DNA from 2 places in the Microbulbifer hydrolyticus genome. Region 1 is predicted to be linked to the other one. Evidence: riboswitches for the same ligand, from Rfam matches in the RefSeq annotation. Region 1 holds a riboswitch; the other holds the start of a gene.
The links. A riboswitch is a leader RNA that binds a small molecule or an ion and turns the genes downstream of it on or off. The one in region 1 is predicted to bind thiamine pyrophosphate.

Region 1 (16,061 bases):
AAAAATCCGGCCGTGGTTGCACGCTGTCCGGCATCGGTTTTGAACATCTCACGCGGCCAAAATCTTTCCATTTCAAATTGCAGTGCTGACCATGAGCGCAACCAACTACACCTCCAACTACACCTCCAGCTACACCACCAACTGGAATTATCCCACCGCGATGCGCGTTGGCGCCGGTCGAATTTCCGAGCTGCCCGGACTGTGTCGGGAAATGGGCATGGCAACGCCGATGCTGGTGACGGACCCGGGCCTTGCCGCGTTGCCGATTATGCAGTCAGTGGTGGAAAACTGCCTCGTTGCCGGCGTACCACTGGCCGTATTCAGCCGCATAAAAGGCAATCCAACGGGGGAGAATGTGCAGGATGGCGTCGGCGTATTCAGGGCCCATGGCTGCGATGGGGTTATCGCTCTTGGTGGTGGTTCTGCACTGGATGCGGGCAAAGCCATTGCGCTTATGGTGGGGCAGACACACCCCATTTGGACGTTTGAGGATGTGGGAGACAATTATCTCAAGGTAAATGCTGCGGGTATGGTGCCGGTTATCGCCGTACCTACCACGGCTGGCACTGGTTCGGAGGTCGGGCGCTCTTCGGTGATCACCGATGAGCAAGCGAAACTGAAAAAGATCATTTTTCATCCGCGTATGTTGCCGGGAATTGTTGTGCTCGATCCGGAGTTGACGTTGGGCCTGCCAGCGCCGATCACCGCGGCCACGGGAATGGATGCGCTATCCCACAATCTCGAGGCCTATTGCGCAGCCAATTTTCACCCCATGGCAGAAGGGATAGCTCTTGAGGCGATGCGCCTGATCAAAGTGTACTTGCCGCGCGCTGTGGCCAACGGAAGCGATCTCGAGGCGCGAATGCAAATGCTCACTGCCTCGAGCATGGGTGCAACAGCCTTCCAGCGAGGCCTCGGTGCGATGCACGCCCTTGCGCACCCACTGGGTGCACTTTATGACAAACACCACGGGTTGCTGAATGCGATCCTGATGCCCTATGTATTGAGCGCAAACCGCGAGGCTATCGAGGAGCCAATGAGCCGTCTTTCGCGCTACCTCGCCCTGCCAAGTGCAGGCTTTACCGGCATTCTCGACTGGGTACTCTTTCTGCGGCGGGATCTGGGTATACCGCACACGCTGGCGGAGATCGGTATCGATACCGGACAGGCAGAGCGAATTGGTGAGATGGCCGCCGTGGATCCCTCTGCTGGCAGTAACCCGATAACCTTTGATGCCAGTGCCTACCGCCGAATTTTTGAAAGTGCCTGTGAGGGTAACCTGTAACCACTTTCATCTTTCGTGTACCCGCCATGTGGATAAATAACCGTTATTTCTACATTTGAGAGCCCGCTGTGAGTGGCGCATCAGAGTCCCACCGCCAAATCTGGCACTAGCTTGGACGTTCTGGTAGGAATTGTGCATGCAATTCAGTGCATCCACGGCTGTGGTAAAACCATTGGGGGGCTTTCAGGGGACGCGGGTCGGCTTGCCGCCGAAAATTGGCGCAGAAGTCACTTTTGCGGGGGCAAGATGCGGTTCAGGTTGCTGTTTTATGTGGATGTTTCTATAGAATTGGCGCGATCACGTGCGTCTTGTCGCACTATTTTTTAAGCTGTTATTTTGGGGGAGACATGGAACGTCGCTTATACCACCTGGATTTTCTCAGGGCTTTTGCACTCTTTATCGGGGTTTTTTATCGTTCAGCACATGCAGACGCAGGTGCAGGCGATTACGATTTTGTAAGAGATGCATCCGGTGCGTTCAGAATGGCCTGTTTTTTTCTTATATCGGGCTATTTTTCTGTGGCATTGATTGAGCGTAAGGGAACGCTTCCTTTCCTGAAGGGGCGGCTGGTAATGCTGACGGTTCCCGCTCTGGTATGCGTCATACTGTTGGCCCCGTTTACTGCCGAGTGGATGGCATCATATTACAGTGAAGTGAATACGGGTAAAGACTTCAAGATGTTCTGGATGTACCACGCCTGGTTTTTGTTTTCCCTGCTGGCGTACACGCTGGTGTTGACTTATACCGTACGTTTTTCGAAAGCATCTGTGGGCTGGCTGACAAAATTTATGCCGGAGAATTCCGCCCGAATTGTGCTGTTTGCTGCGGTTGTAGTTGTATGTGCACTTTCGTACAAAGTAATTCTCCCGAGCTTCATGTGGGATATCCCCTATATCCACCTGGTTGGCCTATTCATTTTGATTTCAGTTCAGCATTTTCCGTACTTCCTTTTGGGCGTATTTATGTTCCTTTGGCGGGATGTTTACGAGAAATTTAACAGCGGGTATATCACCTGGGGTCTTGTGGCGCTGGTTTGTATCGCCGGGTCGGTGGTGCTGAGTCTTGTCGAGGATTATTACCGGGGTGCTGGTGTGGAACTGCACTTCATCGAGTTTTTTGCAATCATCTACGAGTACCTGCTCGCTATCCTGTTATCTATTTTCCTCTGCGCATTCGGGGCGCGCTTCCTGGATAAGGATTTTTGGATTGTCAGAGCAATGGCTCAGTCCGCATACACGGTATATGTCGTGCACTTTGTCATAGTGGCTTTCCTGTTGTTTGTTCTCCAAAGAATAGGTATGCCGATGGATGCCAGGATGTTGCTGTCAGCGGTAGGTGCTTGTCTGGGAGGAATGCTATTTCACTTTGCCGTCGTGAAGAGGTTCAAACTGACGTCTTTGCTGTTTAACGGCAAGTTGAACTACGGTTCCGGCGCGGCGGGTACTAACCGGGCGGGTAGTTCTATCAAGGTGTGAGACGCTATTTGGTCGAAGTTTGTTTACTTCGACTATGTAGGCAGGAAAGTATCTCGCACATCAAAAACCTGCGAGCAACGTGGATAGATATTGGCCTTGCGCTGTGATCGTGGCGTCGAGGTCAATATCGGGCAGGTTGCCTTTGGCGTGCTGTATTGCGTACCAGAGTATCGATAAATAGACGTAGATGATTCTCCAGTGGGCCAGGCGCTTCAGGTCCATACCCGACGGGGGGCGCTGCAGGTATTCGGCGAGAAACTGCTGCAGTTCCTCGTCGCGCAGCTGGTGTTCTTCAGTAATCACCGCAAGGTCATAAAAAGGGTCTCCGGTGGCGGCATACTCCCAGTCGATCGCATAAAGTTTTCCGTCCTTCCCGCTGATCAGGTTCGCTGCCTGCAAGTCATTATGGCAGAGCACATCGTTGCTGTTCATGGTTTCAGCGGCGTGGATGTGTGGGCGAGCTTTTTGGTCCAGTAGCGTCAGTCGCCGGAAGTGCTTTACATCGGCTGGTATGGATTGCCAGTAGCTGGATACCTTGCGGTGAATATCCAGCCGCGCGCTGATCACCGGTAGCTGATGAATGTTCCTCGTTAGCCGTGCGAGTTGTGTCAATGCGGTTTCGGTACCAGAGCGCCGCGTGTCCCATGGTTGACCTTCGATAAACCCGGTAACCAGATAGCGGTAATCCGGGTCACAGTGGATTAGTGGTGCACCCAGCATTGCCTTGTCTGCCCGGTACAGTACCTGCTCTTCGGCCCGGCGGTCGAGGTCGAGTTCCGCACTGATCTGCGAGTTCCAGCGCAGTACCACTCTCGTATCCTTCGTCGCCAACAGATAACTACGGTTTGTCAGGCCACGGGTCAGCGGCCGGATCAATACTGGCTGATCAGCACTCCAGCGATGCCAGTCATCGGGAAAAACTTCAGCCGGCATGGGCGTCATTTACAGCTGGTACTCGGTGTGTGTGGTTGCCGGATTGTTTTCGATAAAGGCTTGACCACTGGAAGAAACCAACGATTACCAGAATTACGTACAAAACAAACAAAAGCGCGGTGAGATACAGTTCTCGATCGATATAGAGGTAAATCGCGGCGCCGTCGATTACGATCCAGTAAAGCCAGTTTTCCAGTACCTTGCGCGTAACCATATAGGTGGTGACGACGGCACCCCAGGTTGTAAAGGAATCAAGATAGGGCAGTGCGGCGCTGGTGTAATTGTCCAGAAGATAGCCGACCGTCAATGTGAGAATACCGATCCCCGTGAAGGCGAGCAGATGCCTTTGCAGGGGCCAGCGGTGGATATGCAGGGGCTCCCCACTACCCGTGCGGTTTCGCCACTGCCACCAGCCGTAAACCGCGATCAGCAGGTAAAAGATCTGCAATGCAGACTCCATCAACAGGCTGACATCCCAGAACAGGAACAGGTAGATAGCGGTGCTGGCAAACGCCGCGTACCAGCACAGGATGTTTTCCCGCATGGCCAGTAACAGGTAGGCGAGCGCGAGTACTACAGCGGCCACTTCCCACAGAGACATGGCCGCGAGTGACGTAGTGATGGCTTCGCGCACTTGGGGACTGAACATCATTGCACTCCGCCGTTACACGCCGAGGCTGGGGTTAAGGTCGCCATCGATAAATTTACACACGAAAATCGCGCGTCCGAACTGCTCGTAGGAAGTGCGGATTTCTGTCTTCAGCATGTCCATCAACGGATCGTAATCGCCGAATACCTGGGTACTCATGGTATTGCTGATGACCTGCAGCTCCGGATGGTTGTGCAGGCGCTCGATAAAGTCCTTGATCGCCGGCAGGTATTCCTCCTGCAGCGGGTACATACTGATGTCCACGGACAGTTTCAGGGTGGGTTCAGTGGCGGTTTCCATCGTATTCGGCTCCGGTTCTTTTTCGGAAATCAGAAAGTATAGCTTGCGGAAACACCGGCGACACGGGGCTCACCCAGCTGATAATAGGCTTCCGGGGCATAGTCTTTGGCCGGGTTGTTGCCGAACTGGTTACTGAAATAGAAACCCCGCGTATAAATCGTTTTGTCGGTGAGATTTCTTCCCCACAGCGCGATATTCCAGTCGTCGCCGCGATAGGTCAGGCGTGCGTTGACCAGCTCATAGGCTGTGGACTTCTCGTTGTGGCTGTTGGAAAAGTAGAAGTCGTCTTTGCCTTCCAGCTCCAGTCGCGCCACCAGATTTGCGGTGATTGCGTATTCGGCGCCGGTGAAGAACTGATAGTTGGGTGCGTGGGCCAGATCGCGGCCGTCGAGAGCGAGCGGCGTCACTTCGCCGGTATAGTCATTGCGGGCGTCCACATGGGAAGTGCTGATGAAATCGTCGAACTCCGTGTTCAGCCAGCCGGCCGATGCGAACAGGCGAAGGGTGTCACTGGCCTGATAGCTGGTTTCCAGTTCCAGGCCGGTACCGGTGCCGCCGGCGGCATTGGCGAGGAAGTCGTCAAAGGAAAAGTCATCGGGGTTGAAGATGGACTGTTTGGCCTGAACATCGCTGCGGTCCTGATAGAACGCGGCGACCTGCGCCTGCAGGCGGTCTTCGAACCAGCTACCTTTGACCCCCAGCTCGTAGTTGAGCATACGTTCGGTATCGAAAGTGAACACATCGCTGCCGATCTGCGGGTTGCCGGCGGAGGCGGAAATAATACGCCCGTTTACGCCGCCCGCCTTGTAGCCGCGGGATACGGTAGCGTAAAGCAGCGTGTTGTCGGCTGTGCTGTATTCCAGCGTGAGATTACCGCCCCACAGATCTTCGTCGGTGTTGCTGGACACGGCCAGGGAATCGCTGTAATCCGCAGCGCGTTGCTCGAAACGCAGGCCGGTGATCACGGTGACGCGATCACTCAGTACCGTGTTTAACTGCCCGTAAAGCGCCGTGTTTTCTGTATCGAACTGACTGTTGAAACTTTGGTTGCGCTCAAGCGCTTCTTCTTCGCTGCGCACATAGATACCTGCCACCCAGCTGGTGCTGCCAGCAAACAAGCGTGATTGCTCTGTGGAAATAAAGCGCACATCCACACTCACATTGTCTCTGTCGCGCAGGTAGTTATCGGTAGACATGTACTCCCACGGATGAAAACCGGCGTAAACCCAGTCTTCGTCATAACCATATTCGGTGTCGGAATTGGCCACGCTGAGCACGGATTTTACGCTGAACAAGTCGCTGCCAGACCACAGCCCGCTCACGGCACCGGCAAGGGTGTCCTGTCGGTCCCATCCCGGTGCGTCGGACAGGGTGTTGCGGGAGTTGTCCAGGGTAAAGGCATCGTAGCCATTGTCGATATTCAGGTGCAGCAGGGAGAAATCCAGGTGCAGGTCGTCACTCGCCTGGTAGCGCAGTTTGCCGCGCACAACGGATTCATCAATATTGTTGGTGTCGTCGCGGCCCAGGTGTCGGTTTTGCACATAGCCATCGGACTGCTGGTTTTGTGCCGCGACCCGGTAACTGAGCTTGTCGGTAAGGGGACCGCTACTGACCGCAGACAGGGTATGGCTGCCGTATTCCGCCACTTCTGCTGAGACCTTGGCAAACGCGGATTCGCTGGGCGCATTGCTCGTCATGGTGATCAGGCCGGCGAGGGCATTGGCTCCGTACACCGTGCCCTGGGGGCCACGCAGGATTTCCACCTGATCAATATCCAGGGTGCTGGCAGCGAGGCCAAGGCCGGTAAAGTCGATGCCGTCAATCAGCAGACCTACGGACGGATTCACCGGGTCGATAAACTGGCTGCGCTCACCGATACCGCGGATCTGCACGAAGCGGCCGCGGGAAGCTCCGGCGGAGAAATTCACGTTGGGCGCCAGGTTCAGCAATTGTTCCAGATTGGTGGCGCCGCGGGCCTCAATAATGGCACTGTCCAATACACTGACACTGGTGGAGGTATCCAGTTGCGCTGCTTCGCGCAGCTGGCTGGTCACCACCACTTCTTCTAGCGCGGTCTCTGCCATTGCGACAGGGGCAAAAAGTGCGGCGGAACAGGTGATCAGATCGATCCAGCGGGCTAATGGTTTGCTGCAGTGCTTGGAGTTCATGGCTCTCTCTCTCGTAAAAAACGCTGTGAGAGACCCGGTGTGCGACGTGAAAAGGAGGGCTAGTTAAGGACTACCTATTCCTACGCCGGTATTAACCGGATCAGGTTCAAGGGTTTGCGCGCGGGATCTTTCGATCCGGCGGCATCTCAGGCCGAGGCCACCCCTTAGGTGTTGCTGCAATTGGCTACTGCTGTTGCCAATGCCGTTGCGAGCGCGATGGTACCAGATGACGCTGGGGTCGGAAACTGAAACCCGCGGTCCAAGCGACAGCCTACTTTCTGTCGTTCACATTGCGTCATACCATGGTTTGCAGAGCTTGTAGAAGCTAGTCTCGAGAAATTGAAACATATACCAAAAGTAAGGAGCCGATGTGCGCGCCTACTCTCTATTGGATCTTTCTCCCATCACCGACACTGGCAGTGCCCGCCAGGCATTGCAGAATTCCCGCGATCTGGCCCAGCATGCGGAAGCTCAGGGGTACCATCGGTTCTGGATGGCGGAACACCACAATATGGCCGGGGTTGCCAGTGCTGCCACGGCGGTGGCGCTGGGGTATATCGCCGCGGGCACGGAAAAAATCCGCGTGGCCGCCGGCGGCGTGATGCTGCCGAATCATGCCCCGCTGGTGATTGCGGAGCAGTTCGGTACCCTGGCGGCGCTCTATCCTGATCGGGTGGACCTGGGTTTGGGGCGAGCACCAGGCACCGATGGCGCCACCATGACCGCACTGCGCCGCGATCCGTTGCGTGCGGCGGACCAGTTTCCCCAGGATGTGCGTGAGTTGCTGCACTACTTTGCCCCGGAAAAGCCCGGACAGCGGGTGCGCGCGGTGCCCGGTGTCGGACTGGGGGTGCCCATCTGGTTACTGGGCTCCAGTCTGTACAGCGCCCAGCTGGCGGCTGCGCTGGGGCTGCCCTTTGCCTTCGCCTCCCACTTTGCCCCCGCCATGCTGGATCAGGCTCTGCATCTGTATCGCGAGCAGTTTCAGCCCTCCGAACATCTCGATACCCCTTATGTGGCGGCGGCGATCAATGTCTTTGCCGCCGACAGCGATGAAGACGGGCGTAAATTGATGACCTCGATCGAACAGCAGTTCGTCGCCCTGCGCCGGGGAACGCCGGGGCCGCTGAAACCGCCGGTGGCAGATCCGGCCACGATCGCCTCGCCCAGCGAGCGCGCACAGGTGGCGCAGGCTCTCGCGGAAAGTGCTGTGGGTACTGCGGCGACCATCGGCCCGTGGATCGATCATTTCCTCGAGCGCACCCGGGTGGACGAGTTGATTGTGACCGGTGCCATCTACGATCATCGCGCGCGCTTGCGTTCGTTTGAGCTGGCGGCGGAAGTATTGCGGGATCGGGTCGATGCCTGATTTGCCAAGTCGCTGGAACGAATTTCTCGCCCACTTTCTGTTTGTACTGGCGGCGTGGACAGGGTTTATCAAATACCTGTTTCCCGTCGCTTATGCGCTCAGTAACGGTGAACATTGGAATACCCATGTCTATTGGGATCTGTGGCCGCTGGCACACCTGTGGCTCGGCTGGGCACTGCTGAGGCAGGCTGCGTATGCGCGGCAGTTGGCCATTATCATGTCGGTGATCGAGATCGTTATCATCGTCAGCAAGCTTGCGATGTTTCTGTCCGCGCCCGAGTGGACCATCTGGCGAACCAACTGGTTCGTCAACAAGGTGTTCGTATTGGGCTGTTTTATACTGATCCTTGTCACGGCGCTGATGCGTCCAGGGGCATTCCGGGCGCGCCGATTACCTGAATCGTCGACCTGAAACGACAAACTGAATGACGGAAGAAAGCCATGGATGGTCGCTATCTGCGCAGACATTTTCTCAAGTTGCTTGCCGCGGGAACTGCCTGTATCTGGGGGTTGCCTGGGCAGGCGAATGCACAGGCGAGCACTCTGATTGCAAAACCGATCCCGGACAGCGGCGAAGCGTTGCCGCTTATCGGGATGGGGACCTGGCGCACCTTCAATGTCGGCGACGATCCGCAGTTGCTCGCCGCGCGCACGCAGGTGGTCAAGGCGTTCTTTGCCCACGGCGGCGGCCTGATCGATTCCTCTCCTATGTATGGTTCCGCTGCGGATACCATCGGTTATGCGCTGAAACAGCTGGGGAAACCTGAATCGCTGTTTTCTGCGGAAAAAGTCTGGAGCCCGGCGGGGGGCAGTACCCGGGAGCAGATCGCGAGTCTTGCCCGTCGCTGGGGTGTGGATAAGTTCGACCTGGTTCAGGTGCACAATCTCGACGACTGGCGCGATCATCTTGCGGTATTGCGGGAGATGAAAGCAGCCGGAGACCTCCGCTATGTGGGGATTACCACTTCCCACGGGCGCCGTCATTCCGAGTTCGAGCAGATACTGGCGAACGAAGAAGTCGATTTCTGTCAGCTCACCTACAACATTACCCATCGCGAAGCCGAGCAGCGACTGTTGCCCCTGGCGCGGGAAAAAGGGATTGCGGTGATTGCCAATAGGCCATACGACGGCGGCAGCCTGATCAAGGGACTGAAGCGCAGGGGGGAGCAGGTGCCCGAGTGGGCGAAGAAAGAATTCGGGTGTCGCACCTGGGCGGACTTCCTGCTCAAATTTATTGTCAGCCATCCCGCCGTAAACTGTGCCATCCCGGCCACGTCCCAAGTGGCGCACATGAACGAAAACATGCAGGCGGGCACCGGCTCCATGCCCGATGCTGCCGCCCGTCGCCAGATGGTCAGCTTTATCGAGTCCCTGTGAGCGTGCCCGTGATGGACCTGGCCAGCTACAGCCTGCAGGACTTTATCCCTTTCACCGCAGACGTGTACTTTCGTCTGCTGGCGCGAATGGGGGAAGCCTTTTGGCCACTGCAGTCTGTCACCTTGCTGGTGGGATTCCTGGCGTTGTTCCTGTCACTGACGGGTAGGGTGCGGATCGCCCTCGGGTTGCTCGCGCCGCTTTGGGCTTTTGTCGGGGTGGCGTTTTTTGCCCAGCGATATTCCGGTCTGAACTGGGCGGGTACCCATATCTGCTGGATATGGTTGTGTCAGGGCTTGCTCCTGCTGTTACTGGCCGTGACCGGGTGGGGGACAGCTTTGGAGCGAGATACAGGAGCTGATTGGCGCACAGCGCTGCTCCGCACGCTCTTGACCCCTTCGGTACAGGCGGGATTGTTGATCGCGCTGTGTGGCCTGCTTGGCTTCCCTTTACTGGGAGTGGCGATGGGCAACGGCTGGCCGGCGGTAGAGGTATTCGGTTTGCACCCTGATCCCACTGCTGCGGTCACCCTTGGATTGCTGCTTGTTGGATTCAGGGGGAGCGCATTGTGGTTCACCGCACTGGTGCCGACACTCTGGTTGTGCGTATCCGCCTTGACCCTCAAGGTGCTTGGGGCTGCATGGTATCCGGCACTGCTGGTGATTGTGGCTGTGGCGGTTACCGGGAGCGTTGCCAGCTATCGCCCGCGTACTGCCCGCTGATCTCCCGTCGCCAGTGTGTCAAACCTGCCTGACCGGTTTTAATAATCGGCCAAACACTTATAATGCGCGGACAGATAACAAGCCGCACCGAACTCGGCTGGTATGAAAATCGTACAGCCTCGGTGGCGAAATACTTTCCGTCCCCTGCGCCGCAGGGCAACAGGAGACCGATTCATGAAAATCGCACTGATGAACGAATTCAGTCAGGCATCCAAGAACGCCATCGTGCTGAAAGAGCTGCAACATGTCGCCGGCGAGCTGGGCCACACCGTATACAACACCGGTATGAGCGACGACAACGACCACCGCCTGACGTACATCCACCTGGGTATCATGGGTAGCCTGCTGCTGAACTCGAAGGCCGTAGATTTTGTTGTGAGTGGTTGTGGCACCGGCCAGGGCGCGCTGATGTCCCTGAATGCCTACCCGGGCGTGAACTGTGGTTACTGTATAGATCCTGCCGACGCCTACCTGTTCGCCCAGATCAATAACGGCAATGCGCTGGCAATCCCTTATGCCAAGGGCTTTGGCTGGGGTGCGGAGCTAAATATCCGCTACATCTTCGAGAAAGCCTTTACCGGTGATAAAGGCCAGGGATATCCGCCAGAGCGCAAAGAGTCCCAGGTAGCCAACGCTGGTATTCTCAACCATATCAAGGAAGCTACTGCGAAAAGTTACCTCGACGGCCTCAAGGCGATCGATCCTGAACTGGTGAAAACCGCAGTGTCCGGCGAGCGCTTCCAGGCCTGTTTCTTCGAGAACAGCCAGGATCAGGAACTGACCGACTTCGTTCGCAGTGTGCTGGACTCCTGAGTGAAACAGTAGTGAGTGCATAGAATACGCGCTGAACAGAAAGGCCGCCCGGGTTATCCGGAGCGGTCTTTTTGTTTAAAGTGCTTCGACAAATGCGGTGTTGTTTGATCAGGAATGCGCGTTATATGTCGAGTGGAAATGAGGAAGATCTTGCACCCTACCTCCAGGAGGGAGATCGGGTGGTTCTGTTTGATGGTGTTTGCCGTCTGTGCTCCGCCTGGGCGCGCTTCCTGTTGAGGTTCGACTGCGAATGTCGATTCAAGCTGGCCACCGTGCAGTCGGAGGAAGGGCAGGCGATCCTATCTTTTTTCGGGTTGCCACTGGATCAATATGAAACCATGCTCCTGGTCGAGGGCAATCAGGTGTTTGGAAAGTCCGATGGGCTGCTGCGCATCATCAAACAGCTCCCCTTCCCCTGGCCGATACTGGGCTGTTTCCGCCTGATCCCTCGCCCTGTGCGGGACTGGGTTTACGATCGCGTTGCGCGCAATCGTTATCGTCTGTTCGGTAAACGTGATGTTTGCGTTGTACCCGATAAAGCAGACGAGCAACGCTTTTTGACAAAAAAGGCGGCAAACGACAGGGTCACTCATGAATAGCTGGCCCCTCTGTTGGCTAACCATTGCCATTGCATGTACGTCGATGTGCCAGTTTGCATGCTCTCTTAAAAAGAAACGGATCACCTGGCAACGCATGTGGCACTCTCAGGTGTCAGTGTGCCTTCGCGAAGAACGCGCACACGTATTGTCTGAAAAGATGCGTTCTTCCCGCTTGCCGTTTCCTTTACACTGCGAGTCCCAATCCAATTTTCCGGAGCCTGCATGACTCAGCCCGATGTAACTTCCTGGCTGGATACCCTGCCCGAAGCCTTCCTGAAATACCTGAATGGTCGCCGCCTGGACGAGGTAGAGTGCATTGTCCCGGACCTGAATGGTATGTCCCGCGGCAAGGCGATGCCACTTAGCAAGTTTTCCCCGCAAACGCCGATCTTTTTACCTATTTCCATTTTTTACCAGACCATTACCGGCCAGGATGTGGAAATGGACATTGAAAACCAGTGGGCGGAAAGCGATATGGCACTGGTGCCTGACATGTCCACCGCGATGGCGGTGCCTTGGGCGAAAACGCCAGCGCTGCAGATTATTCACGACCTGCAGGATCTCGATGGCAATCCCATTTCCTGCGCACCGCGTAATGTGCTGAAGCGGGTGATCGGAATGTACCGGGACAAGGGCTGGCAGCCGATCGTGGCGCCGGAACTGGAGTTCTACCTAACCCGGCCAAACATTGACCCCAATGAACCCATTCAGCCGCCGATTGGCCGCAGTGGTCGTTCGGGGAATTCGTTGCAGTCCTATTCGATGACCGCTATCGATGAATATGGCCCGGTAATCGACACGATTTACGAGTACGCAGAAGCCGCCGGTTTGCATATTGATTCTGTCATCCAGGAGGACGGTGCCGGGCAGGTGGAGTTCAATCTGACTCACGGTGACCCGCTCCTACTTGCCGATCAGGTTTTTTATTTCAAGCGCATCATTCGCGAAGCGGCGCTGAAAAACGGTATGTTCGCGACCTTTATGGCCAAGCCCATGCGCGACCAGCCCGGCAGTGCCATGCATATTCACCAGAGTGTGGTGGATATTGCCAGTGGTAAAAATATCTTTTCCGCGGATGACGGCAGTGCCTCGGACCTGTTCCGTTACTTTATCGGCGGTACCCAGAAGCACCTACGGGAAATCATGCCGTTTATCGCGCCCAACGTGAATTCTTATCGCCGATTTGAAGGAGCCGACAATTCCAGTGCACCAACCAATACCGGATGGGGCTACGACAATCGGGCCACGGGATTGCGCGTGCCCAATTCCGGCGTCCAGGATCGCCGTCTGGAAAATCGCGTGGTCGGAGTGGACGCAAACCCCTACCTGGCCATCGCCGCCAGTCTGGTCTGTGGTTACCTGGGTATGCTGAATGGTGTGGAGCCCAGCGCACCGGCGGCATCGGAACTGGATGAAGAGCAGGAGTCCAGCTTTTATATCCCGGGTACCTTTGATGAGGCGTTGCGTATTTTTGAGGCCGCCGGGGAGGTTCGCGATGCGCTCGGAGAGGATTTCTGCCAGCTTTACGCGGCGGTAAAAAATGAAGAAATGCGGCTGTTTCACCGGGAAATTTCGCCCTGGGAGCGGCAGCACCTGTTGCTGAACGTTTAGTTCACCCTGTCCGTGCGGGAGGCAACCGCAGTGGAAACAAAAAAGGCCCCCACCCGGGAACGGGTGGGGGCCTTTTTTTGGTTGCGCTGCCGTGATTACACGTCGAAGCCGTCTTTCAGCTTCTTCTCGACCAGTACTTTCTTCAGGCGCGCGTACTGCGGGATCCCGTTTTTATATGGCGGGTAATCTTCGCCCTGAATCAGCGGCTCGAGGTAGTCGCGGGCAGCCTGAGTGATACCGAAGCCATCCTCGGAGATGAATTCCTCGGGCATAAACTTCTCGACGTTGGCCACCTCGGACAGCGGCGCTTCACCGATGCTCCAGCTGTAGTCGGCGGTTGTGCTGCCGTTGCGCTCGATTGTGGGCATGATTGCGTTCTTGCCGGCAACTGCCGCTTCTACTGCGGCCTTGCCCACGGCGTACGCCTGCTCCACATCGGTGGCGGAAGCAATATGGCGCGCGGCACGCTGCAGGTAGTCGGCCAGGGCCCAGTGGTATTTGAAGCCCAGCTCGTCCTTGACCATTTGCGCGAGGGTCGGCGCTACGCCGCCCAGCTGCTTGTGGCCGAAGGCATCGACACTGCCCGCGTCAGCGAGGAAAGTGCCATCTTCGTACTGGGCGCCTTCGGAGGCAACGATCACGCAGTAGCCTTTGTCGTCGACGGTCTGTTGCACCTTCTTCAGGAACTTGTCTTTATCGAAGGCGACTTCCGGCAGCAGGATGATATGCGGGGCATCACCTTCCTGCTCCTGGGCAAGGGCGCCGGCGGCGGCAATCCAGCCCGCGTGGCGTCCCATCACTTCGACAATGAAAACCTTGGTGGACGTGGCGCACATGGAGGCCACATCCAGAGCGGCTTCCCTGGTGGATACCGCGACATATTTTGCCACTGAGCCAAAGCCCGGGCAGTTGTCGGTGAACGGCAGGTCATTGTCCACGGTCTTGGGGATGTGGATGGCCTGGATGGGGTAGCCCATCTTCTCCGACAGCTGGGAAATCTTGAGGCAGGTGTCGGCCGAATCGCCGCCGCCGTTATAGAAGAAGTAGCCGATATTGTGCGCCTTGAACACCTCGATCAGTCGCTCGTACTCTGCGCGGTTCTGTTCCAGGCTTTTCAGTTTGTAGCGACAGGAGCCAAAGGCACCGGAAGGCGTGTGACGCAGCGCGGCAATTGTTTCGCGGCTTTCCTGGCTGACATCGATCAGTTCCTCCTTGAGGGCGCCGACGATACCGTTGAGTCCGGCATAGACATTGCCGATCTTGTCGCTATGCTGGCGGGCGGTCTCGATGACACCGCAGGCGGAGGCGTTGATGACGGCGGTAACCCCGCCGGATTGCGCGTAAAAAGCGTTCTTCTTCGACATGTCTATCCTATGGCTTCTCGTCTAATGGTCACGTGTGGGCGTGGTCTCGGCGGGCGGCTTCTGGTGGCTACCTCACGCGGCGCGAAGTCTAATGTATTCATATGGCAATTGCATGGAATTGCGGACATTCGACACTTACTGTGGTTAAAACCCGTGATAAGCTGGCGCGACGCTAAGTGTGCGGGGTTTGACGACAATTGCTGTCGGCGCCTCGTTCCCGGCCTTTTCTCCCTGAAAAGGCCAGCAAAAAGCGGGCCGGAGCATCCAAAGTGCCAAAATACAGGTGAGCAGGTGGGAATGATTGCGTGAGTGCGCGGTCTCATCTGGCACCTGTTTCGACAGACTCTTGTTTCCACCAATCAGGGCGACCCTACTGGCATGCATATTCATATTCTAGGTATCTGCGGAACCTTTATGGGCAGTCTGGCCCAGCTGGCCGTAGCCGAGGGGCACAAAGTGACCGGCTCGGATGCGAACGTCTATCCGCCGATGAGCACCCAGCTGGAGCGCGCTGGTATCGCGTTGACCGAGGGGTACGACCCGGCCCAGCTGGAGCCCGCGCCGGACCTGGTGATTGTTGGCAACGCACTGTCACGGGGGAACCCCGCCGTGGAGGCGGTACTGGAAAGGGGGTTGGCCTATACCTCCGGTGCCCAGTGGCTGTGTGATCACTTTCTTGGTGGGCGCTGGGTACTGGCGGTTTCCGGTACCCACGGCAAGACCACCACGGCCAGCATGTTGGCCTGGGTACTGGATTACGCGGGTATGGACCCGGGGTTCCTGATCGGCGGCGTGCCCCAGAACTTTGATGTTTCCGCGCGGCTGGGGACTACTCCGTTTTTCGTGGTAGAGGCGGACGAGTACGATACGGCGTTCTTCGACAAGCGCTCCAAGTTTGTCCACTATCGCCCGCGTACCCTGATTATCAACAATCTCGAATTTGACCATGCGGACATTTTCGATGACCTGGCGGCCATCCAGCGACAGTTTCACCACCTGGTGCGCACCGTACCCGGCAGCGGCCTGATTGTCGCAGCTCAGGAAGACGCGGTCTCACAGGTACTGGAGCAGGGCTGTTGGAGCGAGGTCCAGCGCTTTGACGTGGAGACGGAAGATGGTGTGCGCCTGGGTGACTGGTGTGCGGTGAATATTGCCGCGGACGGTAGCCGCTTTGATGTGCAGTTGGAAGGCAGCACGGTTGCCAGCGTACAGTGGCAGCAGACCGGGCTGCACAGCGTGAAGAATGGCCTTGCGGTCATGGCGGCAGCGCGCCATGTTGGCGTCGAGCCGGCAACCGCGGCGGAAGCGCTGGGTAAGTTTGGTGGCGTAAAGCGCCGTATGGAGTGTCTGGGGGATATCCAGGGGATCCGTGTCTACGACGATTTTGCCCACCACCCAA
Region 2 (16,061 bases), 1.6 Mb from region 1:
ATGTCTTCGGACATGGACAAAACCGATAAGGTCGTGACCTTTATCGAAGAGTGCCGGGCCATGAAGCTGGACCTGGTGCCGCCGGATGTAAACCTCGGCAGTTACCAGTTCTCCGTGGATGTGGACAACCGCATCATTTACGGACTCGGTGCCATCAAGGGCCTGGGCGAAGGCCCGATCGACAACATTATTGCCGAGCGCGAGCAGGGCGGCCCGTTCACCGATCTGTTCGACTTCTGCTCGCGGATCGACCCGCGCAAGGTGAACAAGCGTGCGCTCGAAGCGCTGGTGCGCTCCGGCGCCCTCGACAGCATCGGCCCGGATACCACCGGCGTGGATGGCCTGGATTACTCCCGTGCGGTGCTGTTCAACGCGCTGGACGAGGCGGTGAAATCGGCCGAGCAGCAGAGCAAGAACGACAGCGCGGGCATGATGGACCTGTTCGGCGAGGTGGTGCGCTCCTCGTCCGACGGTGACGTCTACGAAGATTTCCGCAATGCCCGTCCGTGGGGTATTCGTGAGCGCCTTGAGGGTGAAAAGAATACCCTCGGCCTGTACCTGACGGGCCACCCAATCGATGAGTATGAGGAAGAACTCAAGCATCTGGTGAAGGCGCGTATCGCCGACCTCAAGCCCGGCCGTGAAAACCAGAAGGTGGCGGGCCTGGTTGTTGGGATGCGGGTGATGAAGACCAAGCGCGGGGATACCATGGCGATCGTCACGCTCGACGACCGCAGTGCGCGGATCGAGGCGGCGGTGTTCAGCGAGGCGTTCGGTGAGCACCGTGAAAAGCTGGTGAAGGATTCGCTGCTGGTGCTGGAAGGTTCCATCTCTCACGATGATTACAGCGGCGGCCTCAAGATGAGCGTGAACAGTGTGTCCACGCTGGATGACCTGCGCAGTGGCAGCGTGATCGGGGTGACCCTGAAAATCGACAGTGCCCAGGCGCTGCCGAAGATGGGGCAGCGTCTCAGTGCCTGCCTGCGGCCTTATATTGGCGGCAGCTGCCCGATCCTGGTGGAAGTCGAGCGCAGCGACGCCCGCGGTACCTTCCGCCTCGCCGATACGTGGAAAGTTGAGCCAAATGATCAGCTCATCCAGTCCCTGCGTGAGTTGGTGGGGCGTGAGCGGGTGCAGCTCAACTACAATCAACGGCAGTAATCAGGAGCCAATGGGTGCGAAATGGCCGGAACTGGTTCTCGCCAGCAGCTGTTTGTATCCGCGCTAGCGGCCTCGCCACCAATAGGGGCAATTTGGACATTGGGGTTATCGGTAAGTGCGGTGTGCACTCGACTGCTTGGTCCTATCCCGGTAAGCTAGCCGCCATTTTCAGTAGACGAGGCCTGTTTGCGACCGTTTGGGGTGTTTTGGTCGCATTTTCCAACATTTGGCAGGCCCATAGAATTATCAAGGCGCGAATTAAATGAACTTCAGTTTTCTCGAGTTTGAACAGCCGATTGCGGAACTGGAAAGCAAGATCAAGGAGCTCCAGCACGTAGGGGACGACAACGACCTCAACATCGCTGAAGAGATCACCCGACTGCGGGAGAAGAGCGAAAAGCTCACCGAGTCCCTCTATTCCGACCTCTCTCCGTGGCAGATCGTTCAGGTGGCGCGTCATCCACAGCGCCCCTACGCCAGGGACTACATTGAGCGTATCTTCACCGACTGGGACGAGCTTCACGGCGACCGCCACTTTGGTGACGACAAGGCGATCATTGCCGGTATCGGCCGTCTGGAAGGCCGTCCGGTGGCGGTGATCGGGGAAGAGAAAGGGCGCACGGTCAACGAAAAGGTAAAGCGTAACTTCGGTATGCCGAAGCCCGAGGGTTACCGCAAGGCCCAGCGCATCATGGAGATGGCCGAGCGCTTCAAGATGCCGGTACTGACCCTGATCGACACCCCGGGGGCGTACCCGGGTATCGACAGTGAGGAGCGCGGTATCTCCGAGGCGATTGCCAAAAACCTGGCGGTAATGTCCCGCCTGCGTACGCCGATCATCTGCACCGTTATCGGTGAGGGCTCTTCCGGCGGTGCCCTGGCCATCGGCGTCGGTGACCAGCTGAACATGCTGCAGTACTCCACCTACTTTGTGATCTCGCCGGAAGGCTGCGCCAATATCATCTGGAAGACCGTGGAGAAGGCGCCGCTGGCCGCCGAGGCCATGGGTGTGACTTCCAGCGTGCTGGAAGAGCTGGGCATCGTGGATGAGACTCTGCCGGAACCCCTGGGCGGCGCCCACCGCGATCCGGACCTGATGGCGGCGCGCCTGCGGGATCGCCTGTCCGAACAGCTGGACAAGCTGACCGCGGTACCGCTGGATGAATTGCTGGAGAAGCGTTACCAGCGTCTGATGAGCTACGGTAACGTAACTGGCTGATCTCCCTCTCTCCTAACGATGCGTCGACGGCACCCAGGTCGTCGACGCACTCGAATACCACTTTCCCGCTGTACCAAATCCGCCTCTGGCTTCTCAGTTTCAATCATATCCGAGTGATTTTCCCACTTTTCTTTGCCGTGAAGTGAACAGCTTTTCTGGCCTGTATTTCCACCTGATTGTGTGTGGGAATTCCGAATCCGTCGCTTAAATTCCTTCATTTCTCCCAATTCCCGCACTGCTCAAGGTGGGATGCCGCACTGTACCCAAAGCATATTAATTTATCGTCGCAGCAATCCGGTCGCAGGTGATCGCCGGAATATGACAATCGAAAGATAAAAATAATCAGCGATAAACAGGAAATGCATGATGAGTAAAACCAAATCAATGCGACACCTTCAAGGTGCCCTCGCAGGGCGACTTGTGGCTGTGGCATCTCTCCTTTGTGTCTGTTCGTGGCCAGTTCTGGCAGCAGAGAATCTCGCTCTGAATAAAACGGCGTTGGCGAGTAGTGAAATACAGTCAGCATCATTTGCTTTTGACGGCAATCAGAATACCCGTTGGGAAAGCGCGCACCAGGTGGATCCGAGCAGTCTGACGGTGGATTTGCTGGATACCTTTCAGCTGGAGAGCGTGACGATTCACTGGGAAGCCGCGAATGCCGCGGAGTACATCATCGAAGGCAGTTCGAATGGCGTGAACTGGACGCAGATCGCGAGCTATAGCGGTGGCGTATTTGGCAACCGGACGGATGTTCTCCCATTGTCTGGAAACTACCGCTTTGTGCGCATGAACGCTTTGCAGCGCAGTGCAGGAAATAACTGGGGTTATTCGATCTGGGAAATGGAAGTGCAGGGCACGGAGGTTGTCAGTGAGCCGCCACCGGCCCCGGAAGATAACCTTGCCCTGCTCGGTACGGCGAGCGCCAGTTCTGGTAATGCCTCCCAGGCGATTGACGACAATGGTGGTACACGCTGGGAGAGCGATCACGGTGTGGATCCTTCCTGGATAGCGGTTGATCTCGGGGCGAACTATGCACTGTCGCAAGTGGTTCTGGATTGGGAGGCGGCAAACGCCAAGCGTTATGATCTGCAGGGATCTGTGGACGGGGTGAACTGGCACACGCTGCAGACCGTTACCGACGGCCAGTTCGGCAGTCGCAGTGACACACTGAATATCAGTGGCAGCTACCGCTATGTGAGGATGCTCGGTTCCGAACGCAGCGATGGCAACCAGTGGGGGTATTCGATTTGGGAATTCCAGGTCTATGCAAGCTCAGGCGAAATTGATCCGCCACCGGACGTGGATCCGCCTGCAGACCTGCCACCCCCCGATTTCTCCAACCTCAGTTACGACACCCTGTTCGATGTTGTCTACAGTCCCGAGACGGCGCAGGAATGGTATGTGAAGCCCGATGGTACGATTGTGACCATCGCTTCCGGGCGCGCCCGCTCGCGGCACGAGTCAGAAGATATTTTCTATATCTTCCCCACACACTATTTTGAACACCGCACTTTTGAAATTGAAATCCACGACCACACTCCGGCGGGGGAAAACCTGTTGGAGGTCTTCTATCACCCCGAATACGCCAACTATGTACCGCCCGGATGTCGTTCGTCCTATAGCAATGTCTGGCGTGCGGATTTCAATAACAACGCTGGCATGGATGAAAAGCTTCAGCAAGCCGCGCCCGATGGCACCGGCGAACGCTGGGTGTGTCGCATTCAACGGGATGCCCATAACGGTGATGATGGTGTCATGCGCGTTGGCGAGTGGATGGAATTTGAATTGCAGCAGTTTCTGGGGCGCTTTGAGGGCGACCCGAATGTGCGTGGACAAGCGGTCTATTACACGGATACCTACCGTATAAAGCTCGGTCAGCCGGGGCTGTTCATGGTGAGGGACGAAGCGCTGGACGCACAGTTGCGCAGTGGTGGTCGTGCATCTGCACCCTATGTGCGTGCCGGCGACGCAGTACCTGCCGCAGAAGTGATTTCGGTAAATGCTGACAGTACTGTCACCTACAAAGTGGCGAGTAACGGTAAATGGACACAGAAAGACAACCCCACCGGTGAGGTCGTGACCTATCCCATTCTCGACGGGATCGATGTCTACGACAATTACGTGGTGGGCAGTGGCGTCGCCGACTGGACAACCTTTATGCGCGAGGGGCTGAATACGCAATGGGAAACGCACAATGCCTTTATGCAGGGGCGTCGGGTCTTCCACACGCGTTTTGACACGGGCATTCACGAGGAAGCTGGCAACCCGGACTTCCCCGAGCTTGCCAGCATGGCTAACGGCCTGCTGGTGAAAAATTCCTGTTTTGGTTGTCACATTAACAACGGCCGTGGTCTTGCGCCGCGGGATAATCAGCCGTTGGATACGTTGGTGACGAAAGTATCCAGCGGCTATTTCGATGCGCTGGGCCAGCCTGAGGCACATAGTTACTACGGCAGGGTACTGCAGGGCACATCGCTAAATGCTGCTATTCCTGCCGAAGCGACCGTTGTTGTGAATTACACGGCAAAAAATGGCACCTTTGGCGATGGCACGCCGTTCTTGTTACGCGAGCCGCATTACACCGTCGATAGGCTGGATGATGCGGGAGGCGCCACGCCGTTTATTTCACCGCGCATGCCGCAAAACATCACTGGGCTCGGCTTGTTAGAGGCGGTACCGGAAAGTGTCATTCTGGCGTGGCAGGATCCCGATGACAGTAACAATGACGGGATATCGGGGCGTGCAAACATAGTGAACTCTCCGTCTGCGGGAGAGCAGCAAATAGGCCGCTTTGGCTGGAAGGCCACCTCGTCCAGCCTGCGCGATTTCGCCGCCGAAGCGCTCAGTACGGATATTGGAGTCACCACATCGGTGTTGCCAAACCCTGCCTGTGGCAGGCAGCAAACCGCCTGTCAGCAAAACGCCGGGCAGGGCGCCGAGCTGAGTGACCTGCGCCTGGACGAGCTGGTGGTTTACCTGCAGGCACTGGGCGCGCCTTCACGTCGCCCGGATGAGGTCAACCAGCCCGCGGTGATTGCCGGAGAGCAGCATTTTAACAATCTGGGTTGTGCGTCGTGCCACCGGCCTTCTATGGAAACCGGGCACCGTCATGACCTTGCCGAGCTGCGCGGCAACACCATTCGTCCCTATACCGATTTACTGTTACATGACATGGGTGACGACCTCGCGGACAGCTTGACCGCATCCCCGGCCCTGAACCGGGAGTGGCGTACGCCACCGCTCTGGGGCCTGGGCATGCTGGAAGCGGTCAGCGGTCACACCAGTTTACTGCACGATGGGCGGGCCCGTTCCATCGAGGAAGCGATACTGTGGCACGGCGGGGAAGCGGAAAACAGTCAGGCCGGATACCGGGCGCTCGGTGCCGGGCAGCGCGGCGAGCTGATTGCCTTTTTGCGTTCTTTATAATCGCGTCGTAATCAATGTGGGTGGGCGTCTTCGGGGACACGTGGTGTGCGGTCTCCGCGGGCGCCTTGTCTGATCACAGGCGCAGAATGTCCCGGTACTGGGCCACCTTTACATTGAAATTCGTGTTGTCCTGCAGGTAAAGCCGGAAGCAATCTGACGCGTCCGGTTCCCCGTGCACCAGCTGGATTTCCGTGCCGGCCTCGAGTGCCGATTGTTTGAGCCAGTCGCCCAGTTCGCGGTAATCGGCGTGCGCAGACAGCCCCTCCAGAACTTCAATATGTGCCTTGCAGGGCACGTACTCCCCGTGAATTTTTACACTCTGGGCGCCGGCCAGTAAGCGTGCGCCGCGGGTGCCGCCGGCCTGATAGCCGGTGAACAATACGGTCGCGCGGTGGTCGGGGAGCAGGCGTTTCATGTGGTGGAGCACGCGGCCGCCGGTGGCCATGCCGCTGCCGGCAATGATGATGTGCGGATACTGAATATTCTCCAGTGCTTTCGACTGTTCTACGTCGCGGGTGTACTGGATACCGGTACACATGAATTTACAGGTATCGGTATTCAGGCGGTGCTGGTCGGGATAGCGGGTGTAAATTTCCGAGGCGTCGATCGCCATGGGGCTGTCGAGAAACACCGGCAACTGGGGAATGCGCTGGTCGCGCATCAGGTTCAGCAGCAAGTATTGCAGCGTCTGCGCGCGGCCCACTGCGAAACTGGGGATCAACAGGATACCGCCGCGATTGACGACCTCATTGACGATGTCCGCCAGCTGTTGCCAGTGATCCACCTGAGGGTGCCGGCGATCACCATAAGTGGACTCAAGCAATAGCAGGTCCAGTGCCGGCAGCGGTCGCGGTGGATGCATGATGAGGTCGTCGGGGCGCCCGACGTCACCGGAAAAGCCCACACGCTTGCCTTCGGCGCTCAGTACGGCACTGCCGGCGCCGAGTATATGCCCGGCCGGTTGTAAGTACAGGCTGGCCCCACCGATCCGGATCGGCTCGTCAAAATCGACCGACTGAAACAGTTCCAGGCTGCGCTCCGCGGTGTCGCCGTTGTAGAGCGGCTCCGGGTGCGCATGTTTGCCGATCTTGTGGCGCTGGTAAAAGCGCGCATCTTCTTCCTGTATATGCCCTGAGTCGGGTAACAAAATGGAGCAGAGGTCGCGGGTTGCGTGATGGCAGTACACCGGCCCGCGGTAGCCCAGCTGATACAGCCTGGGAATATAGCCGGAGTGATCGAGGTGTGCGTGTGTGAGGACGATGCCACTCAGCCGGCGGTAGTCGAACATGGGCGTTTCCCAGTTTCGCTCGCGCAGCCATTTGTAGCCCTGAAACATCCCGCAGTCGACCAGAAACTCGGTCTTGCCGCCATCCAGGCTGACAAGAAACTTGGAGCCGGTAACCGTGCCGGTGCCGCCGAGGAAGGTGATGTTCATTCCGGATAGTCTCCTTTTTCGGGCGCTCCGCCACGGTGTTCCCTGAGCAGGGCTTTTACTGCCGGAATCAACACGGGTGACAGGTCGAAGGCCCCGTATTGGCCGGGGATACTGTTACTGGTGGCGAGTCGATCGGCCCCTGCCTGCAATATCTTGCGGTCGGCATCTTCTGCGAACACGCCGTGCACAGCGGCACAGACGATACTGCCCGCGCCGGCACGCTTTAGCGCCGCAGTGGTTTCCAGTACGGTATGTCCGCTGGAAATTACGTCATCGACAATCAGTACCGCAGATCGTCTGATTTGCGCATCCTCGGGCAATGTAACCGTGACACTCCGGTCGCCGTGACGTTGTTTTTTGCCGACGATATACGGTCGCCCGGTTGCGTGTGCCAGCGCGGATACCCACTGTTGGCTCTCCGCGTCGGGCCCAACCAGGAGGAACTCTTCGGGCTGCGCTTCTATCCACGTCTGCATCGCCGGCATACCCGAAAGAGCGTGTGCCGGGATGGAGTAGATTTCAGCGAGGCTGTGATAGCGATGGAGGTGCGGGTCCACGGTCAGCAGCCAATTCACCGCATCGGAGATCAGGCCTGCAAAAATACGAGAGGTCACGGCCTCGCCAGGCTGGAACGCCTTGTCCTGGCGCATGTAGCAGAGATACGGTGCCACCAGGCCTATGCTGGCCGCGCCCAGTGCGCGTAGGGTATGGGCGAGAAACAGCAGTGGCAGTAGCTTTTCATCCGGCTGGCTCAGGTTCGCCAGCAGCACACAGTGCCGTTCATGCACTGGCGACCTTACCCGCAGGTAGGATTCCCCATCGGGGAAGTGGCGCATTTCCAGCTCGCCGTGCACGGCATGGATTCCCTTGCCGAGGGGGGCAGACAGGGGCAGTGTCGCCGCGAGGGAAAAAAGCAGCGGTGCGCTCAAGTCAGTTGCTCCACGTTTGATAGTGGCAAATCCATCGGCGCAATATTGAACAGGTCCCGATTCTGGTGGTAATACTCCCTGGCGTAGGCCAGCTCGCCGGACGTCTCGGCGTAAAGGGTCGCGACAGGCTGGTGCTCGCTGATCATGTCGCCAACCTTCACCCGTAAACGCAGTCCCGCTTCCGGCGACGAGGGCGCGCCGGCTACCTTGGCCAGACGCGCCAGGCGCCGGTTGTCCATGCTGCGCAGGCGACCAGCGTACGTGCTGCGCAATTCGATGTGATGGCTTGCAACGGGTATGTCACGCAAGCCTCCCTGAGCGTCACAGATTTTGCGAAACTGCTGCCAGGCCTGTCCTGACTGGAGGATCTCCCTGGCCTGTTGCTGCGCCTGATCTCTATCTGCACCTGTGGCCATGCACAAGAGTTCACCGGCGAGGAATACGGCGCGCTCGGTGAGGTCTGCGGGGGCATGCGCTTCGTTTCGCAACACGCTGAGTACATCGCGGGCTTCCTCTGCCGGACCGATACCATTGCCAATAGCCTGTGTGCCATCGGTGACGACACAGCGCACGTTCAGGCCAAGCCCCGAGGCAACATTGCGAAACAGCAGCGCGAGTTTCTCTGCCTGTTCCTGGTCACGTACTTTTGCGGTGGGGCCGACCGGGATGTCGATGAGCACGTGGGTGGAGCCCGCCGCCATTTTCTTTGAAAGTACCGAGGCGACCAGTTGTCCCTCGCTGTCGAGGTTGAGGGCGCGCTCAATTCGGATCAGCAGATCGTCCGTGGGGCTTAAGCCCACTTCGCCACCGGCCGCCAGACAAGCACCGGTGCGGGTAATCACTTTGCGCAACTTTTCCAGTGGAAGGTCGACATCGGTGAGCACCTCCATGGTGTCGGCGGTGCCGGCTGGCGAAGTAATGGCGCGGGAAGATGTTTTAGGAATGACCAGTCCGGCGGCACTGGCAATCGATACCACGATGGGGGTGGTGCGGTTCCCCGGCAGTCCGCCGATGCAGTGTTTGTCGAACACCCGCTCGACCTCGGGCCAGTACAGGCGATTGCCGTTACTGACCATCGTGGTTGTGAGCGCAATGGTTTCCGAGCAATTCAGCCGGCCGCCGGCGCAGGCGGTGAGGAAGCCCGCAATTTCGATGTCCGAATAGAGTCGATTACCGATATCGCGAATAATGCTGCTCATCTCGGTAGCATTGAGGCTGTGGCCGTATATTTTCTTGCGCAGTGCGCTGAGTGAGTACACCTGTGGGACGTGAAGTACCAGGATTTCCTGGTCTGTCTGCAGGTTGAGAAATTCCCACGCGCTCTCGGAAAATCCGATCTTTCCGAGCGGCAATATTTCCTCGGCGACGGTATTCAATGTGGCAATCAGTGTGCGCTCGCCGGCCTTGATCTGCAGGCGGGTGTTCGCGGTATAGCCCTCGGCGCGGCAGATCGCACAGTCTTTGCGCATGTAAACGAGGGCTTCCTCGTGGGTGTCTATCCCCATTCTGTAGGCATGCAACGGCAGTGGGTGTGCCATATATCGCTACCTGATCCTATTGGTCATGGCCCTTGTGCCACTCATTTCGGGGCTGAAATTGCCGACGGCGCTTGTTTGTTCGGCTCTGCGGTCTGGTCGGGATTGCGGGTGTGGTTATGCAAGTATAGGCCGGTGCGCATTGCGGATGGCCTGCAGGCTCGCACCGGCTACCGGTGTCCTCAAATAACCAGTTCGGGGCCCGTGACTACTGGGTTTGGGCCTGTCCTGGGGGTAGACTTCCCATGGCTGAAAATCCGACCAGACCGGGTCGCCTTTGCAGCCGAAAATTTGCGTGCTGCGGCACCACCACCGAACAACCATCACCGATTGACGAGGTCTGCCTTGGCGGAACTGGGAGAAGTTTTCACTCTGGTATCCAGCCAGACCTCGAGCCTGACACTGGCGCTGTTGCTGCTGGTGTGTGTGGTGAGTGCGTTTATCTCTGCGGTAACCGGAGGTGCCGGGGGCATCCTGATGTTTGCCGCCCTCAACGTGGTGATTCCCCTGCGCATGCTGGTGCCCATCCACGGCGCGGTACAGCTGCTCAACAACCTCGCCCGTATCGCCTATGTGCGCGAGCATATCCGCTGGGACCAGTGCATCCCGTTTTTCATCGGCTGCACCCTCGGTTCGGCCGCCATGACACTGGGCCTCGCCAACCTCGAGTGGCAGCAGTTGCCGCTGATACTTCTTGCCGGGCTGATTTTCTACACCGTATTCAAGCCGAAAAGGCTGCCGGAAATCCGCCTGAAGCCGCGCAATTTTTTCTGGGTGGGCATCGCCACTGGAACCCTCGGTATCATTGCCGGCGCGGTCGATCCACTGCTGGCCGCATTTTTCGTACGCAAGGATATGAGCCCGAAGGAAATCGTGGCGAACAAATCCGTGATGCAGGCCTGGTGCCATGCGCTGAAAGTGCCTGCATTCATCTACCTTGGCTTTGCCTTTTCCGATCACCTGGGGCTGATTCTGCTGCTCACTGTAGCGGCCGTCATCGGCACCCGCATCGGAATCGCATTGCTGAATCGCATCGACAGCGAACTGTTTTTCAACCTGATGCGTGCCGCACTGCTGGTGGCCGGAGCCCGCATCGTTTACCAGTTGTTCGCAGCATAAGCCAGTTGCTGGCACAAAGAAGCAGGTACTCCCAATGGCCGATTATCAGATCATCAATCCGTACAACGGCGAACAGATCGAAGCCTATGACTTCCACACCCGCGAGCAAGTGGCCGAGGCCATAGACCTGCTGGTGCAGGGCCGCGGCGTCCAGCAGGCCACGCCGGCGTTCGAACGCTCCAATATCCTGCTCAAGCTCGCCCAGCTGATGCTGGAGCGCAAAGAGGATCTGGCCCGCCTGATCACCGAAGAAACCGGCAAAACCATCAGCGACAGCCGGGTGGAAATCGACCGCGCTTATAACACCGCACTGGCCAGCGCCATGGAAGCGCGTAACATCAATGGCGAAGCGCTGGACTCCGACGCCTTCCCGCCGATGCGTGAAAAAATTGGTGTTGTACTGTGGAAACCCCTGGGCACCGTTCTGTGTATCACCCCGTTCAACTTCCCGATCAATATCGCGGTACACAAAATCGGCCCCGCCTTCGCCGCTGGCAACACCATCCTGTTCAAGCCCGGCCCACAGAACAAGCGCTCCGCCGAGCTGCTGGTAGAACTCTGCTACGCCGCCGGTATGGACAAGTCCGTACTGCAAATGCTGGTTCCGGATATCGAAGCCACCAGCTACGCCGTCAGCCATCCGCAGATCCAGGCGGTCAACTTCACCGGCGGCACCGCTGCGGCCAACGCCATCGCCGCGAACGCCGGCTACAAGAAAATGCTGTTTGAGCTGGGCGGCAACGACCCGCTTATCGTCATGCCCGATGCCGATCTCGACGCCGCCGTCACCGCCACCATCAACCAGCGCTTCGCCACCGCCGGCCAGCGCTGCACCGCGGCCAAACGCCTGTTCGTCCACAGCGACGTCTTCGACGCTTTTGCGGAAAAACTGGTAGCCGCCACCGCAAAATTGAAAGTCGGTGACCCGGCGGAAGACGACACCTTCGTCGGCCCGTTGATCCACACCGCCGCCGCCGACGAAGTGGAAGCGCGCATCGAATCCGCGGTAAAGGCGGGCGCCCGCGTCCTGTTCGGCCACCAGCGCCAGGGCAATATTCTGTGGCCTACTATCCTCGACAATGTGGCCGACGATGCCGAGCTGGTTGCCGAAGAAACCTTCGGCCCGGTGGTACCGTTGCGCAAGTTCGATGACGAGGGCGAACTGGTGTCCCTGATCAACAGCTCCCCGTTTGGTTTGCAGGCAGGCGTATTTACCCAGAACCTTGCGCTGGCCAAGCGTCTGTACAACCAGCTGGACGTGGGCCTGCTTGCGGTCAACGACGGCCCCGGCTTCCGCGCCGAGCATTTTCCGTTTGGTGGTGTGAAGGAGAGTGGCGTGGGCAGAGAAGGGGTCAGCTACGCGATTCGTGAAATGAGTTACCAGAAAACGCTGGTGATCTAAATTTACTGTTTCGAAGTCGAGTGTATTGAATCGAAGGAGTCGACGCCGGGTATTGGTTCGCAAGACCTTCCGCGAGAGGGACCTCGCGGAAGAGCCCCCATGGATGGGTTCACGGCGTGTCTTGCGAACCAATACCCGGTGGCGGCACCGCCACTTAACCAGCTTTAAAGCTCAGACCATAAGACCAGCAAAGCGCCACAATTCCCAACCTGCGCCTCCGCTCCTGTTCAAATTAAATTCCTTCCCCTATACTCGCCGCCACTTGTCGGAGTGCCTTCGGGCTGAGATCGCAGTAGCGAGATCCGTTGAACCTGATCGGGGTAACCCCCGCGTAGGAAACAAGATCTGAATTCGCTTTAATTTTGAGCAGTATGCACGCCCGTGTCGCGGTGCTGCCCGCTCAGAACCTGCCTTCCATAGCCGCTCATTCCCGTAGTTGTACCCCGCAAGTCATCCGAAAAATCAAGGATCACAACGCAAGGGGTCAGCATGTCTCAGGTCGCCGAGCCGCAGAATAAAGCCGATAAGCAAAGCCGCGCACAGCAGCAGGAAAGTGCCAAAGAATTTCTGGATAACCTTACCGCCCAGCAATTCCCCAACTCCCGTAAAGTCTACCTGGAAGGGGAAAACACTGGCGTCAAAGTCGGCGTACGCGAAATCTGCCTCGGCCAGAGCCTTGTCGGCGGCGACGAGCAAAACCCCGTATTTGAGCCCAACGAGCCCCTGCAGGTCTACGACACCGCCGGCCCATACTCAGACCCCGACTACACACCCAACGTCCGCGACGGCCTGCCCAAACTGCGCCAGTCGTGGATCGAAGCCCGCAACGACACCGAAGTCCTCGACACCCGCCAGGCCACCTACAGCCAGAAACGCATGGCCGACCAGGGCCTCGACCATATTCGTTTTGAAAACCTGCCGTATCCGCGCAAGGCCAAAGCCGGAAAAAACGTCACCCAGATGCACTACGCCCGCCAAGGCATCATCACCCCGGAAATGGAATTTATCGCCATCCGCGAAAATATGGGGCGCGCGGAACTTGCCGGGCAACTGAGCGATGCCGACCTTCAATCTCAATACCAGAAAGCCCGCGACGGCATCTACATTCCGCCGCAAATTACCCCAGAATTCGTGCGCCGCGAAGTCGCGGAAGGCCGCGCGATTATTCCGGCCAACATCAACCACACAGAGCTGGAGCCGATGATCATCGGCCGCAACTTCCTGTGTAAAGTGAACGCCAACATCGGCAACTCCGCGATTACCTCCTCCATCGAGGAAGAAGTGGAAAAGCTCGTGTGGTCCATCAAGTGGGGTGGCGACACCGTCATGGACCTCTCCACCGGCCAGAACATTCACGAAACCCGCGAGTGGATCCTGCGCAACGCACCGGTACCCATCGGTACGGTACCCATCTACCAGGCGCTGGAAAAAGTGAATGGCATCGCCGAAGACCTCAACTGGGAAGTCTTCCGCGATACCCTGATCGAACAGGCCGAGCAGGGCGTCGACTACTTCACCATCCACGCCGGCGTGCTGCTGCGCTACGTACCGCTCACTGCCAAACGCGTCACCGGCATCGTGTCCCGCGGCGGTTCCATCATGGCCAAATGGTGCCTCGCGCACCACAAGGAAAACTTCCTCTACACCCACTTCGAAGACATCTGTGAAATCCTCAAAGCCTACGATGTCAGCTTCTCACTGGGCGACGGCCTGCGTCCCGGCTGTATCGCCGATGCCAACGACGAAGCCCAGTTCGGCGAACTGCGCACCCTTGGCGAACTCACCGAAATTGCCTGGAAGCACGATGTCCAGACCATGATCGAAGGCCCCGGCCATGTGCCCATGCACAAGATCAGGGAAAACATGGACGAACAGCTGGAGCACTGCCACGGAGCCCCGTTCTACACCCTCGGCCCATTGACCACTGACATCGCCCCCGGTTACGACCACATCACCTCCGGTATCGGTGCCGCCATGATCGGCAGCATGGGCTGTGCCATGTTGTGCTATGTCACACCCAAAGAGCATCTCGGCCTGCCCAACAAAGAGGACGTCAAAGAAGGCCTTATGGCCTACAAAATCGCTGCCCACGCCGCCGACCTCGCCAAGGGGCACCCGCGTGCCTACAAACGCGACGATGCTCTATCCAAGGCCCGTTTCGAATTCCGCTGGGAAGACCAGTTCAACCTCGGCCTCGACCCCGAACGCGCGCGTATTTATCACGACGAAACCCTGCCGAAAGAATCCGGCAAGGTCGCCCACTTCTGCTCCATGTGCGGGCCGAAATTCTGCTCGATGAAAATCACACAAGACGTGCGTGAGTACGCGGCGAAACAGGAAGCGGAGCAGGGAATGGAAGAGATGGCGATCAAGTTCAAGGATATGGGGGCAGAGCTTTACCACAAGGGATAAAACCGAGTCGACAGAAAGCACTAACCTTGATGCGAAGGCAGCGATGCGGGTAAGCCTTTGCCAGACCTTCTAAAACAGGGATGTTTTAGAAGAGCCCCCAGGGATGGGTTCACGGCGTGTCTGGCAAAGGCTTACCCGTAGCGCTGCCGCCCATTAACTTGCCGAGTACGGGCCACGGGAATCACAATTGGCACAAGCACAACTTAATATAGCGATAGCTGGAGCAGGCCTGATGGGCCGTTTACTGGCATGGCGTTTATCCGAAAAAGGCCTTCGTATAACCCTGTTCGAATCCGGCAGTCTCGAACAGCCGACGGGTGCCTGCCACACCGCCGCCGGTATGATTTCCCCGCTATCCGAATTGTTCCACTGCCCGCTGCGCATCTACCAACTGGGTATGCAAAGCCTGCAGTTTTGGCCTCAGTGGGTTCAGCAGCTGGAGTTGGCCACCGGCACAACCGTCGACTACCGCCAGTCCGGCAGCATCCTCATCGCCCACCCACAAGACCGCAGCGAACTCCTGCAATTCCAGCAGGAACTCATCGCAAAACTGGGTCATGAAAACCAGAGCCAATTGCAATGGCTGGACAATATCGCCCTGCATAAACTTGAACCGGAACTCGACCGCTTCGACCAGGGCTTGTACCTTGCCAGCGAAGCCGATATCGACAACAGAAAACTGCTCCCCGCCTTGCGCAAGGCACTGCAACAGAACCGCGTACAGCTCCGCGAAAATACCTCCGCCGAATGCCACCCGGGAACAGTCGAGACCGCCAATGGCTGTGAAGCATTCGATATCGTACTCGATACCCGCGGCCTCGGCGCCAGCAGTGCGGTGCCGGGGCTGCGTGGTGTGCGCGGTGAAGTCATGGTGGTGGAAACCCCGGAAGTGCAACTCAATCGTCCCGTGCGCCTGCTGCACCCCCGGTATCAACTCTACGCCGTACCCAGAGCGGACAATCACACCGTTATCGGCGCGACCGAAATCGAAAGCGAAGACCTTTCGCCGATTTCCCTGCGCTCCACCATGGAACTGTCCAGCGCACTGTATTCGATTCATCCGGCCTTCGCCGAGGCGCGGGTGATCGAAACCCGGGTCAACTGCCGCCCGGCCACCATGGACAACCTGCCCATTGTGGATAGCACGCCCGGACTCATTCGCGTGAACGGACTTTTCCGCCACGGCTACCTGCTGGCGCCCGCGCTGGTGACACAGGCCGAAGCGGCAATCACGAAACAGATACAGAATTCTCTGATAGGAGAGGTGACCTGATGCAACTACTGGTCAATGGTGAAAACGTCACCGTCAACGAATGCGACACTGTCGCCACACTACTGCAACATCTCGGCTACCGCGGTGAAACCTTTGCTGTTGCCCGCAATGGCGATTTCGTGCCCCGGGCAGATTATGCCGATACGCGGC

Region 2: it holds a riboswitch for thiamine pyrophosphate, as region 1 does, so the genes downstream of both, thiC (phosphomethylpyrimidine synthase ThiC) here and GTQ55_RS13400 (TonB-dependent receptor) in region 1, are expected to answer to the same signal.

What each region holds. Positions count from the first base shown of each region.
Region 1 covers NZ_CP047491.1:3,109,757-3,125,817, reverse strand. Annotated here, with positions in the region: gene GTQ55_RS13430 (aldehyde dehydrogenase family protein) at 1-89, shown strand, start outside; gene GTQ55_RS13425 (iron-containing alcohol dehydrogenase) at 92-1,285, shown strand; gene GTQ55_RS13420 (acyltransferase family protein) at 1,633-2,760, shown strand; gene GTQ55_RS13415 (phosphotransferase) at 2,821-3,693, opposite strand; gene pnuC (nicotinamide riboside transporter PnuC) at 3,683-4,342, opposite strand; gene GTQ55_RS13405 (hypothetical protein) at 4,358-4,642, opposite strand; gene GTQ55_RS13400 (TonB-dependent receptor) at 4,672-6,810, opposite strand; TPP riboswitch at 6,871-6,985, opposite strand; gene GTQ55_RS13395 (LLM class flavin-dependent oxidoreductase) at 7,181-8,179, shown strand; gene GTQ55_RS13390 (hypothetical protein) at 8,172-8,591, shown strand; gene GTQ55_RS13385 (aldo/keto reductase) at 8,621-9,556, shown strand; gene GTQ55_RS13380 (DUF6064 family protein) at 9,568-10,275, shown strand; gene GTQ55_RS13375 (RpiB/LacA/LacB family sugar-phosphate isomerase) at 10,450-11,088, shown strand; gene GTQ55_RS13370 (thiol-disulfide oxidoreductase DCC family protein) at 11,268-11,687, shown strand; gene GTQ55_RS13365 (glutamine synthetase family protein) at 11,910-13,298, shown strand; gene GTQ55_RS13360 (6-phosphofructokinase) at 13,394-14,662, opposite strand; gene mpl (UDP-N-acetylmuramate:L-alanyl-gamma-D-glutamyl-meso-diaminopimelate ligase) at 15,041-16,061, shown strand, end outside.
Region 2 covers NZ_CP047491.1:1,479,867-1,495,927, forward strand. Annotated here, with positions in the region: gene dnaE (DNA polymerase III subunit alpha) at 1-1,161, shown strand, start outside; gene GTQ55_RS06305 (acetyl-CoA carboxylase carboxyltransferase subunit alpha) at 1,424-2,380, shown strand; gene GTQ55_RS06310 (di-heme oxidoredictase family protein) at 2,765-5,806, shown strand; gene GTQ55_RS06315 (MBL fold metallo-hydrolase RNA specificity domain-containing protein) at 5,880-7,241, opposite strand; gene GTQ55_RS06320 (ribose-phosphate diphosphokinase) at 7,238-8,170, opposite strand; gene GTQ55_RS06325 (thymidine phosphorylase family protein) at 8,167-9,708, opposite strand; gene GTQ55_RS06330 (sulfite exporter TauE/SafE family protein) at 10,051-10,824, shown strand; gene safD (sulfoacetaldehyde dehydrogenase SafD) at 10,859-12,226, shown strand; TPP riboswitch at 12,483-12,581, shown strand; gene thiC (phosphomethylpyrimidine synthase ThiC) at 12,716-14,638, shown strand; gene thiO (glycine oxidase ThiO) at 14,871-15,911, shown strand; gene thiS (sulfur carrier protein ThiS) at 15,911-16,061, shown strand, end outside.